DNA from 3 places in the Granulosicoccus sp. 3-233 genome. Region 1 is predicted to be linked to each of the others. Evidence: riboswitches for the same ligand, from Rfam matches in the RefSeq annotation. Region 1 holds a riboswitch; each other region holds the start of a gene.
The links. Region 1 has a riboswitch for cobalamin ahead of ACUNV4_RS10525 (TonB-dependent receptor). Riboswitches for the same ligand answer to the same signal wherever they lie in the genome.
Positions count from the first base shown of each region.

Region 2: linked by a shared signal. The riboswitch ahead of nrdH (glutaredoxin-like protein NrdH) and the one ahead of ACUNV4_RS10525 (TonB-dependent receptor) in region 1 are both predicted to bind cobalamin.
Region 3: linked by a shared signal. The riboswitch ahead of ACUNV4_RS20400 (hypothetical protein) and the one ahead of ACUNV4_RS10525 (TonB-dependent receptor) in region 1 are both predicted to bind cobalamin.

Region 1 is NZ_JBQYLE010000003.1:277,742-281,926, forward strand. It holds gene neuC (UDP-N-acetylglucosamine 2-epimerase) at 1-549, opposite strand, end outside; gene ACUNV4_RS10520 (NAD-dependent 4,6-dehydratase LegB) at 597-1,586, opposite strand; cobalamin riboswitch at 1,691-1,898, shown strand; gene ACUNV4_RS10525 (TonB-dependent receptor) at 2,027-4,159, shown strand; gene ACUNV4_RS10530 (hypothetical protein) at 4,180-4,185, shown strand, end outside.
Region 2 is NZ_JBQYLE010000007.1:123,929-128,113, reverse strand. It holds gene ACUNV4_RS18510 (metallophosphoesterase) at 1-1,330, opposite strand, end outside; cobalamin riboswitch at 1,689-1,879, shown strand; gene nrdH (glutaredoxin-like protein NrdH) at 1,970-2,191, shown strand; gene nrdI (class Ib ribonucleoside-diphosphate reductase assembly flavoprotein NrdI) at 2,196-2,612, shown strand; gene nrdE (class 1b ribonucleoside-diphosphate reductase subunit alpha) at 2,582-4,185, shown strand, end outside.
Region 3 is NZ_JBQYLE010000008.1:164,666-168,850, forward strand. It holds gene ACUNV4_RS20390 (multifunctional CCA addition/repair protein) at 1-394, opposite strand, end outside; gene ACUNV4_RS20395 (aminopeptidase) at 474-1,556, shown strand; cobalamin riboswitch at 1,597-1,809, shown strand; gene ACUNV4_RS20400 (hypothetical protein) at 1,917-2,219, shown strand; gene ACUNV4_RS20405 (complex I NDUFA9 subunit family protein) at 2,253-3,200, opposite strand; gene ACUNV4_RS20410 (sulfite exporter TauE/SafE family protein) at 3,516-4,185, opposite strand, start outside.

The sequences.
Region 1 (4,185 bases):
GCCCAGTTGAATGACTCGCTGTCGGTAACGCTCCGCCGAGGTGAAATGATAGTGCGCCATCTTCGTGATCGAATGGCGGATGGCTTCGTCGAATGCTCCCGAGGTTACCTCGCCGCCATGAATATGCGCCAGGGGTATGCGTTGTATCAGGCAAGCCGCGGCCGCCGCCCAGATTTCATAGCGATCCCCCAGTACAACGACCATGTGCGGGCTCAACGACTGCAACGCATCGGCAAATCCGATCAGTCCCAGACCCATCGACTTGCTGATGGCCACGGTCGAGTCGGAGGCCAGCAGCATGTCGACGACACGGTCTACCCGATAACCATCGGTGCGAATGGCGTCAATGGTCAGACCATGTGCCTGTGACAGATGGGAGCCGGTGACCAGCAGCTGCAAGGCAATGCCATCAAGAATCTGCAATTCGTCCAGCAGTTCACGCAGTAATCCGTAGTCCGCGCGCCCACCGGTAATGACACAGATTCTGCGCTCAGTGCTCATCTGCCCGGCCGGTTCGCTGACGACAAGCTGCGCAGGTGCTGGAGTCATATCTCTGCAGTTGTTCGAAACCTGCCTGGAGGGAATCGACTGAACAGTCAGACATTGTAGAGTTCTGCACGATAGCGCTGCAGATTCTGTGGTTCGCACAGCCAGTCGATGGTGCGTTGCAGACCTTCGCGAATATCGACCTGTGGTCGATGGCCCGTCATTTCGATCATTTTCGAGTTGTCACAGACCAGTCGAGTCACTTCCGAGGCGGCAGGTCGGAGCCGCTGCTCATCGGTCACGAACACGGTGTCACTATTCATCAGCTCCCGAATCAGGTGCAAGGTATCTTCAATGGAGATTTCGGTGTTCGAGCCGATATTCACGACTTCTCCAATGGCCTCCGGACAACGCGCCAGGGCCAGAAACCCGCGGCAAGTGTCATCGACGTAATTGAAATCTCGTGTCGGTGACAGATCACCGAGCTGGATCTCCGGCTTGCCCGCCGCTATCTGGCAGATGATGGCCGGAATGACGGCGCGAGCGGACTGCCGCGGCCCATAGGTATTGAAGGGTCTGGCTATGCTCAAGGGCAGCTCGAAGGCACAGTGATAGCTCATGGCCATGGCGTCGGCGGCGATTTTCGATGCGCTGTAGGGCGATTGTGCCTGCAGCGGATGAGCTTCATCGATCGGCACATGACGAGCGGTCCCGTACACCTCGCTGGTGGATGTATGGATGAAACGACCAACCTGATTGTCCAGTGCGGCCTGGCACAGATTGAGCGTGCCATTGGCATTGGTGTCGAGATAACTGCTCGGCGCGACATAGGAATAGGGTATGGCAATGAGGGCTGCCAGGTGATAGATGACGTCGATCCCCTGCGTCAGCGCGCGGCAGAAATGGGCATCTCGTACATCACCACTGACAACTTCCAGTGCATCGGATTCCGCGGCTGCATCCAGCCATCCCCAGGAACCCAGAGAGTTATATTGCACGAGCGCCCTGACCTCATGGCCTTCGCTCAGCAACAGCTCGGTCAGGTGCGAACCGATGAACCCGTCTGCTCCGGTAACCAGGACTCGCTTGTTCTTGTTCATCAACCATCGGATATTTCGACAGGCGTTGGTCGCCACCCCGGTTTCAATCACGAAACATGCCCTCAGGCTCGGCTGTAACGCTCTGCATAACCCCCAAGTGGTGTATGCTTTGCGCATCGCAAGGTTCTGACCAAGATGAAAAGGGAACGAGGTGCAAGACCTCGGCTGCCCCCGCAACTGTAAGCAACGTCATTCACTGTGTGCCCACTGGATGGTTTCCGCATCCGGGAAGGGAGTGAACCCCTGCCCTTCCGGCCTGGCCGGAATCAGGCCGTTGTCAGCCAGGAGACCTGCCAGGCGATATGTCATCAACCAGCCTGGCGGGGTGTCCGGTGGAACATGAGAAGCGACAGCTGCAGGCCGTGTGCAAGCAGAGGCTGTCCAACCCTCTTCTTCTGCCACCACATGCTCCGTCGGCCACAACATGAGGTAGCGCGGGGTTGCGTTCCTGGCCTTCAATCGATAGCCCTGATCGGGCAAGCGTGCTGCCTGGCGCCAGTCGCCACGTACCGACGAATGCCTCACCCGGCTTTCCTCTGCGCTACTGGCTGCTGTGCACTCTGCCCTGTGTGACCTTGCTTGCTTCGGCGGCTCAGGCCCAGTCATCCGAGTCTGACTCGACACACTCCGTCGACGCCACTGCGACAACGGGCACGACACCTGACGCCATACTGGACACCATCCGAGCCATCGCCGAGGTGCCCTACCGTACCGGTGAGGTGATCAGCGAGGAGAGCACAGCCAGCCACAGTCGGATCGGTGCTGCCACGCTGCAACGGAGCAATAACACCCTGGCCGGTGTTCTGGCCCGGGAAAGTGGGGTGCAACATCGCCAGTCAGGCGGATTCGGCAGCTTTTCCAGCATCAGCATCCGGGCGGCTACCGGCGCGCAGACCGATGTCTATCTGGATGGCATCCTGCTCAACAGCGGCGGATCACCGGTAGTGGACCTCTCCACTCTGGAAGTACTCAACCTCGAATCCATCGACATCTACCGCGGCAGCACACCGCTGCAACTGGGTCATGGTTCGATCGGCGGTGCGGTCAATCTCAACACACTGCAGAGCCGTGCCGAACCCACCACACGAGTGCGACTGGGTGTCGGCAGTCTGGGCAGTCGGGAGCTGCAGCTGTCGCACCAGACCGTTCGAGGTGCATGGGACATGGTGGCCGCCATCAGCCATCGGCAGAGTGACAATGACTTCGGCTTCCTCAGCGACAACGGAACGCCGTTGAACCCGAATGATGACCGCCGCGAAAAGCGTCACAATGCCGATGCCCGCCGCACGACAGCCTTGCTGCGCACCGGCTACCGGCAGAACCGGGATAGCCGTACCGACCTGACTCTGCAGTTGTCGGCACGCGATCTTGGCGTACCCGAATTTCGCAACAACCCCGACAATGTGGCCAGTTACGATACCCGAGGTACACAGTTGCAGTTGTCACAGGTTCTCGACGGTCTGGGTCAGTGGAACAGTCGCCACGATCTGTACTGGCATGACAGCTCATCGCACTATCGAGACCTGCTCAGCCAGGTCGGACTGGGCGCGCAGGACGCAGAAAACGATTCGGACACACTGGGCGCCAAGACCTACTGGGAATATCTGGCCGACAGCGGTTCCCTCGGCCTGTCGCTGGATGTTCGCCGTGAACGTTTTGCCTCGAGCGACGCCAGGGATGACACAGCGGCCTTCGATGTCGACCGAGACCGCACACAGGCCTCCATTCACTATGTCTGGTTCGATGACAGTGAGACCTGGTCCCTCACCCCCGCCATCCGCTGGCAACAGGACGAGCTACGCGGAAAGAGCCCCGAATCATCCGCAGACCTGCCTTCCCGTCGCCGCTCATCGGATACGAGCCTGCAGATCGGTCTGGCCTACCGCCCGCCGGGGCAGGTCTCACTGACTGCCAATGCCGGCAGCTACTACCGGGAACCGTCCTTTGGAGAACTGTTCGGATCCAGCGGACTGGTAAACGGCAATCCCGATCTGCAACCCGAAGAGGGCTTCAATGTCGATGTCGGACTGCACTTTCGCAGTCAACGCTCGGCACTCAGCGCCACCGTATTCGGGAGCGACCGGGATGAACTCATTGTCACCACCTACAATTCCCGAGGCATTGGCGGTCCGGTCAATGCCGGAGCCGCGCGAGTCATCGGCCTCGAACTGGCAATGGATCTGGCCATTACCCCGCAACTGGATCTGAGCAGCAATCTCACCTGGCAGTCTGCGCGCAACCGCGACCCGGCGGCCGGATTCCATGACCGCTTTCTGCCAGGCGAAGCTCAGTTCGCCTGGTCCGGAAAACTGCAATACCAGCCCTCGCAGTTCAGCTTCTGGTACGAACTGGACGTACTGCGCAAACGCTTCTACGATCAGGCCAACATTCTGCCCGCTGCCGATAGCGAACTGCATTCGATCGGCATCGACTGGACGAATACGCAATGGCAGGCCACCCTTGGCATACACAACCTCGGTGATGACAACATCGAGGATTTCAATGGATTTCCCAAACCCGGGCGCACCTGGTCATTGACCCTGACTCGCACCCTGACATCGCCCACACCCTGACTTCACAAGGAAAAAATCGAATGACA
Region 2 (4,185 bases), on a different contig from region 1:
AGGCATTGCGGTCTATCCAGCGGTATTCAGTCTTGTCGGTACGAGAAAAGACGAAACCATTCGTCGAGTCATTGCCTGTCGTGCTGTCGGAGGAAGAGGTGGCAGTTGTTGTATTGTTGCAAGGGTAGTCAAGGGTATCGAATGCTGGCGCATGTCTCATCAGGTCACCCCAGTCACCGGTGGCTGTACTGCCCCCCAGAGCAGCCGCGCAGGATTGATCGATCCAGGTGCTGCCCATCTCGCCATTGGCATTGCGCGCGATCCAGCGATACTCGGTCTTGTCACTGCGAGAGAAAACATAACCATCGCTGTTGCCTGACGGGATTTCACTGATTGTGGGTGGTGGTGCAGATACGGGTTCTGTCTGTGCATCCTGAGAGGCGCTGCCGCTGCGGGTCAGTGAAAACTGATCCGGAACGGCACCGTTGATGGCCTTGAAGTAGCAATCGGCTGTCTTGTCTTCGAAGTCGCAGAACAGGGCGCCTGCCTTCGCGCCCTGATCCGCGGTGTAGATGGAGGCGAAATAGTCACCGCCTCGTGCTTGCGAACGCACTTCCCGGCCACCCAGGCCCGAGACGAATGCGAAGGACTGGCCGGGTTGCAGGGCCATTTCACTGCCGGTATGTACCACCGTCTGCTGGCTGAAATCGCTGAGCAGATAGGTACGGGAATAGGCGTGTTCATGGGCCAGCGCTATCATGGCACCGGCATCCAGACAGGCATCATAGGTATCCCACTGACTGGGGCCGTTCTTGCTGCCGGTCTGCATCATGCGGTGTGGCTTGTGCCAACTGCAGATGCGCCAGCGATCGCTGCTGCCGGCAAAGGAGGATCTGATGAAGTCCGCGTAGCCGTCGTCGGCGGAGATACCCGATACCTCGGAGATTCCCGGCGCTACCTGAACCACTTCGACGTTGCCGTACTGGCATTTTGCCTTGACGCCGGTATTGCCCGAGCAGGAAAGTCCGGAAATGCGATCGATCCGCCTCTGTATCAGACGCTGGTAGAGCGGCCACTCGAAGTTTTCATGATTACCCACCAGCGTGAGTACCGGAAAGTCGGATCCCAGATGATTGTTCAGGTGGGCTTCCCAGGTGTTGGCGGTGTTTTCCTTGTAACCCAGATCTCCCTGGATCAGCAGCAGATCAGTGCCTTCACTGGCGATCAGTGACAGCACTGACTCTGCATGTTCGCCAACTCCCTGATCGCCGATGAAGGCCACTTTCAGAGAGGCAGAATGAGCGACGGAGGCAAACAGCAGGGAGGCGGTCAGGGTCATCTGCACGACCGGCGCCAGGATGCGTGATAATGAACTTTTCGAATGTCTCAAGGCGTAGTCCCTGGTTTTTCGCGTAAATCGGCCCGCAAGCTATCAGTCAATTCAAGCGGTTTCAGTTACAGGCTGGTATTGATCGGTTGCAATACGCATACCGGAGGCCGTCGTGGCGCCGTTCGTCCGGAGTGTTACGTGAACCCCTTTGCAACTTTCCCGACTGTTGGCCGGCGGGGCGACAAATAACCTCCTGAAACCTCCAGGGGGATGGATATGACAGTCGGGAAGTGTTTGTCACAACATCTCCGAAAGTGCAGCTTCATTCTGGTCGTCGGTCAGCGAACCGAGGGAAGGGTAACCGGGTAATGTCGCTGTTACCGGAAAACGACATGTTGACATCGGCATGCCTGTTACCCCAACATAGAGTGGTTCTGGTTCCTGCGGCACGCGCCGCAGGCTAAGAGGGAAACCGGTGAAATTCCGGCACTGCCCCCGCAACTGTAAGTGACAAGCCGCAGCCCATGATCCACTGATGTTCGCATCGGGAAGGGGGGCCCAGGCGTTGGAGTCACGAGTCAGGAGACCTGCCAGGCATCGATGAAACCAAGGGCGGAGGGTCCTGGAGTTGCTTGCGCTGCGTACTGCAGCGAAGTTGCGCCATGCCTTCCTTCCGTAACACTTCGGGGACGAAGAGACATGAGCATCACCGTATATTCCAAGCCGGCCTGCGTACAGTGCACGGCAACCACACGCGCTCTGTCGGCCAAGGGGCTGACGTTCACGATTGTCGATCTGACTCAGGATGAAGCCGCGTTCGAACTGGTACAGACGCTTGGCTACCGGCAGGCGCCGGTGGTCGTCGCGGGCGAAAGTCACTGGGGCGGGTTCCGACCGGACATGATCAATACTCTGGCATGACCCCTTGAGCGCGCTGCTCTATTACTCCAGCGCATCAGGCAATACGGAACGCTTCATCGGCAAGTTGAACCTGCTGGCAACTCGATTGCCGCAGGCCCTTGACGCGCCCGTGCCAATCATGGAATCACCGTTCGTGCTCATCTGCCCGACCTTTGCCGATGGCAAGGGCCGCGGAGCGGTACCCGGGCCAGTGATCCGTGCGCTGAACGACAAACGAATCCGTCATCAACTGCGTGGCGTCATCGCATCCGGCAACCGAAGTTTCGGGGCCACTTTCGCGCTGGCCGGTGATGTCATCGCTCGCAAGTGTCAGGTGCCAGTGTTGTATCGATTCGAATTGGCGGGCACATCCACAGATATTCAACTGGTCAGACAGGGACTGAAACGCTTTTGGACACAGCAATACTCGAACGAACGCTGAAGAGTGAGGTACCGCCGCTCGACTACCATGCATTGAATGCGATGCTGAACCTCTATGATGAGGATGGGCGCATTCAGTTCGATGCCGATCGTCAGGCGGCGAGACAATATTTTCTGCAGCACGTCAATCAGAACACCGTGTTCTTCCACTCGTTGAAGGAAAAGCTGGATTATCTGGTGGAGGAAGGCTATTACGAGGCGCAGGTGCTGGCATCCTATTCTCACGATTTTCTGGAGGATATCTGGCAGGCCGCTTTTGCGTTCAGATTCCGCTTTCCGACCTTTCTGGGAGCGTTCAAGTACTACACCTCCTACACCCTGACCACGCGTGACGGCGCTCGCTATCTGGAACGCTATGAAGATCGGGTGGTCATGGTGGCGCTTTCCCTGGCTCGCGGCGATGAGGACTTCGCGCGGCGTCTGCTGGAGGAAATTCTCAGTGGTCGTTTTCAACCGGCAACGCCAACCTTCCTGAACGCCGGCAAGGCGCAGCGAGGGGAGTTGATTTCCTGCTTTCTGCTGCGTCTGGAAGACAATATGGAAAGCATCGGGCGCGGCATCAACTCGGCCCTGCAGCTGTCCAAACGCGGCGGTGGTGTGGCCTTGTTGTTGACCAATATCCGCGAGCAGGGAGCGCCGATCAAGGGCATCGAAAACCAGTCATCCGGGGTCATACCCGTCATGAAGCTGCTGGAAGACAGTTTCTCCTATGCCAATCAACTGGGTGCGAGACAGGGGGCCGGTGCCGTCTATCTGCATGCCCATCACCCGGACATTCTGCGATTTCTGGATACCAAGCGAGAGAACGCCGATGAGAAGATCCGCATCAAGACCCTGTCTCTCGGCGTGGTCATCCCGGACATCACCTTCGAGCTGGCCCGCAAGAACGAGGACATGTATCTGTTCTCGCCACATGATGTGCAGATAGTCCACGGCAAGCCACTGGCCGATATTGCCGTGTCCGAGCATTATCACGACATGGTGAATGACTCGCGGATTCGCAAATCGAAGATCAATGCGCGTCTGCTCTTTCAGACCATTGCCGAGATCCAGTTCGAAAGCGGCTATCCGTACATCCTGTTCGAGGACACGGCCAATCGGGCGAACCCCGTGCAAGGGCGTATCTCCATGTCCAATCTGTGTTCGGAGATTCTGCAGGTGAATGAAGCCTCGACATTCAATGATGACCTGAGTTACCAGCATACCGGCACTGACATCTCCTGCAACCTGGGTAGTCTGAATATCGCAAAGGTCATGGATGGTGGCGAACTGGGACGCAGTGTGGCCACCGCAATACGAGCGCTGAGCGCCGTGTCCGAGATGAGTGCCATCGACAGCGTGCCCTCGGTGCGTCGTGGCAATGATGAGAGTCATGCCATCGGTCTGGGTCAGATGAATCTGCATGGCTATCTGGCTCGAGAACGCATTCACTATGGCAGCGAGGAGGGGCTCGATTTCACCAATATCTATTTCTGCACGGTGTTGTATCACTGCCTTCAGGCATCCCATGCACTGGCTCTGGAGAAGGGGCAGAGTTTTGCCGGGTTCGAGCAGTCCCGCTATGCGGATGGCTC
Region 3 (4,185 bases), on a different contig from region 1:
GGTCTTCGACAAAGGCTTGCGAGACGTGTCTCAGCACCCGGTTCTCGATGTCCTGTCTGCCATTGTACGGATCCACCAGCTCGCCGTCATCGCGTTGCGCTATCGCGTTGATGGTGAGGTCGCGACGGCTCAGGTCCTCCTCGAGCGTCACGCTCGAATCTGTCGAGAACTCGAAGCCGTGGTAGCCGGGTCCGGTCTTGCGTTCCAGGCGAGCCAGCGCATATTCCTCGTGACTCTCCGGGTGCAGGAAGACCGGGAAGTCCTTGCCGACGGACCTGAAGCCGGCCTGCAGCATTTCGGCAGGCGTGCTGCCCACGACCACCCAGTCGCGATCGATGACTGGAAGTCCAAGCAGGTGATCGCGCACCGCACCTCCAACCAGGTAGTGTTTCATGACGTCGTGTTGCGAATTGCGGGCATGTACTGAATGTTACACTGCCGCCCATCCCCGGAAGCTGCTCGACTTCTCGTAGATGCGAATCAATCGTCTGGTCCCCGCCTGTCTGTTGGCAGCCACTGTTGCCGTACTGGGTGGCTGTAGCAATGTGGGCTACTACTCACAGGCCGTCGGCGGTCATGTCAGATTGATGCTGGCCAGGGAGCCCATCGACAAGCTGCTGGCTGACGCCACCACCTCGGAAGAGCTGCGCGGCAAGCTGCGCACGCTGGTCGATGCACGCCAGTTTGCCGTCGAGCGTCTGCAACTGCCGGACAACGACAGCTATGACAGCTATGTGGAAACCGGGCGTGATGCGGTTACCTGGAACGTGGTGGCAGCCGGGGAGTTTTCCCTGCAGGCCAGAACCTGGTGCTTCCCGGTCGCCGGTTGCGTCAGTTATCGGGGTTATTTCGACAAGGCGGATGCCGAAGCGTACGCCGCGCAATTGGCGGCAGAAGACTACGATGTCTCGGTGGGTGGGGCATCGGCCTATTCGACACTGGGCTGGTTCGATGACCCGGTTCTGGACACCATGCTGCGGGGCACGGATGTACGCTTTGTGGGCACTCTGTTCCATGAGCTGGCGCATCAGGTGCTCTACGTCAAGGACGACAGCAATTTCAATGAGGCCTTTGCCACCTTCGTGGAGCAGCAGGGTGTGCGGCAGTGGCTGGCCGAACGAGGCGAAAGCGAGCGTATCGAGGCCTACAATGCGTCACAGCAGCGTGTGGTCGACTTTCTGGGCTTGCTCAGACAGACCCGGGACGAGTTGCAGGCGCTGTACGCGCAGGACTTGCCGGATGCGGCGATGCGCACGGCCAAACAGGCTACGTTCGACAACATGCGCGATGCCTATGACTTGCTCAAACAGCAATGGGGGGGCTATGCCGGTTACGACAACTGGTTCCGGCGTGAACTGAACAACGCTCGCCTGGTGGCCGTATCCACCTATCGGCGTGACGTGCCTGCCTTTCAGGCCATGTACGAGGAAGCGGGGCAGGACATGTCTGCCTTCTACGAACTGGCACGGCGGGTTGGCAAGCTGCCGTACAAGGAACGGCGCAGCCGCATTGCGGAATATGATGCCAAGGCGGCCGGCAAGCTTGACAGCCCGTGATGCACTTCCAATAATGGTACAGCGGATGCACCCTGGTGGTGTGTCTGCACGATGTGATGGTTCCCGTCGTCGGCATGACTCGGGATGAAAAGGGAACACGGTGAGGCCTCTTAGCTGTTGGCCAATTCCATGACTGCCCCCGCAACTGTAAGTGGTGAGTTGATCCGAACAATCCCACTGGGTACGGCACCCGGGAAGGGTCGGTAAACGTTGAACCACAAGTCAGGAGACCTGCCATTGCTTGTCAACTCAACCCGGGCGGGGTGCCTCGGTCAGGAGATTTGCGATGCCTGTCAGTTTCTTGCCGACACATCCTGAAATTACCTGTCCGGCCATCCGCCCACGAGCGCGGAGGGCGCCATGCAGGTAATGGATCGGATCATTCTCAGACTTATCGAACCGCAGAAAAACCGCGAGGATGCCGTGCTTCTGGGGCGCCTGGGCTTTCTGGAATGGCTGGTGTCGATTCCCGATGACTGCGATTTCGATGAAGAGCTTCGACTCGCCCATGAGCGCGCCGAACCTCTGAAACTGTCCATGCCGGCAGTGGGTGTTCTGTGCGAGCTGCTGAGCGAGGCTGGAAAACTGGCGGAATCGCCGACTCCGGCCTCGACCTCACTGGTCAGACGCAAGGGGGCTCGTCGTCGACGCTCGCTGCACTAGTCTCGGAAAACCGGATCTCGGGGCGCCTCGTGCTCAGCGACGGGCCGCAGCACGGTTCTGCTGCAATCGACCTGCCCAGTCCCGCTTGCCCAGATAACGGGGTACCACGGCATCCAGTGATGTCGGCTGGCGGGCGCAGTCACTGTCACAGACACTCGGCGTCTGCAGGCTGAGGTAATTGTCTCGGCTGAAGGGTTTGCCGGGAACGAACTCCATGATGCGAGCCTGCAACCTGGCAGCCCAGTCCGGCAGGCCGATGATGGTGCGCGACAGTCCGGCAGTGTCCGCCGTGTATTGCACCAGTTCCCGCAGCGTGTAGTCCTGCGGACCACACAGTTGAATGGTGCTGCCGGCAGCCTGAGGGTCGTCGATGGCGGCAATCATGACATCGCAGACATCGCCGATGAACACGGGGGCCATTCTGGCATCCGGAACCGCCAGAGGAAAAACCGGAAGAGCGCGCAGCAAGCCGGCGAAGCGGTTGAAGAATGCATCGTGCTCGCCGAAGATGATGGACGGCTGAAAGATGGTCCATGTCGTATTGCCTGTGTGGGCGCGTACCCGCTGCTCTGCCTCGCCCTTGGTTCTCAGGTATTCGCTGGAGCCCTTGTCCGCATCGGCGTTCAGAGCGCTCATGTGCAGATAGTGCCTGACCTCGCCGGCTGCACAGGCATTCAATACCTTGCCGGTCAGCTCTGAATGTGCGCTTGAGAAGCTGCCCCTGGACTGACTGCCGCCCTCGTTGAGGATGCCGATCAGATTGATCACGGTGTCCGAACCTGCCAGTGCTGCCGTCAGCGCTTCTGCATCGTGCACATCCACTTCCTGTGCATGAACATTGGACATGGTTCGCAATGTGCGAACCCGCTGCGCCCGTCGGGTGAGAACAACGACTTCATCAAATTTCGTGGCCAGGCGATAGGTCAGCTGAGAGCCGACAAAACCTGATCCGCCCAACAAGGTAACGCGGCGACTGGACATGGGTACTGGATGCTCCGAATGGAAGAACGGGTCGATACGGTGTACGGCAGGTGGATGCCGAGCTGCAGGACGAGCCTCAAGACAGTGCAATGGCATGAGGACCTTTGCACCGTCCTGCGTCTGGTCGACCTGCCAGTGTGTCTGCAATATTCACGGCACTCGGCATGCCTGACAGCCTATTTTGCCTCAAACGAGGCTCAGGCGCAGGGTCGATACTGTCTGTCCTGCTGAGTCTGGAGCTGCGAATCCGCGACAGACCGGGCAGGTGGGCACTGGCACAGGACGCACGATACCGGTCCGACCCCTTGCTTTCGGCTAGATTCCAGACAGGACGGCCACCACGAACCTGAAGGTCACCATCAGCAGAAACAGGCCGAACAGTCTCGACAGCTGCGTCCGTGATCTGGCATGCGCCGCCTGCACGCCATGGCGGGTCATTGTCAGGGCGGCGGGCAATGTGATGAACAGAGCCAGCAGTGACACGTAACCCAGTGCATCCGGCGGCAGGCCGGGTTTGTGCCAACCGACGATGATGTAACCCAGGGTACCGGGAATGGCGATCAGGAGACCCAGGCCGGCAGATGTCGATACTGCTTCATGGATCGGGCGTCCGTGCAGGGTCAGCATCATGGTTGACAGAGCGCCTCCGCCGATCCCCATCAGGGCCGACAGCAAACCGATGAAGGCGCCATACAGAGACAGCAGGCCGCGTCCCGGCAGAGTGTCCGCAATCTGCCAGCCCGCGCCGCCGAGCAGCATGCGCAGCGCCAGAACGCCGGCGACCAGCATGAAGACCGTCTGGAAAACGCGAGCATCAGCCACACTGGCGATGGCGGTTCCAGCGATGACGCCTGAGAGCACCGGCAGAATCCAGGATCGCAGTACCCCGGTATTCAGACTGCCACGTCTGGCATGCTCGCGGGCAGAGACAAAGGCGGTGGGAATGATCATGGCCAGGGAGGTACCGACAGCCAGCGGCATGGCG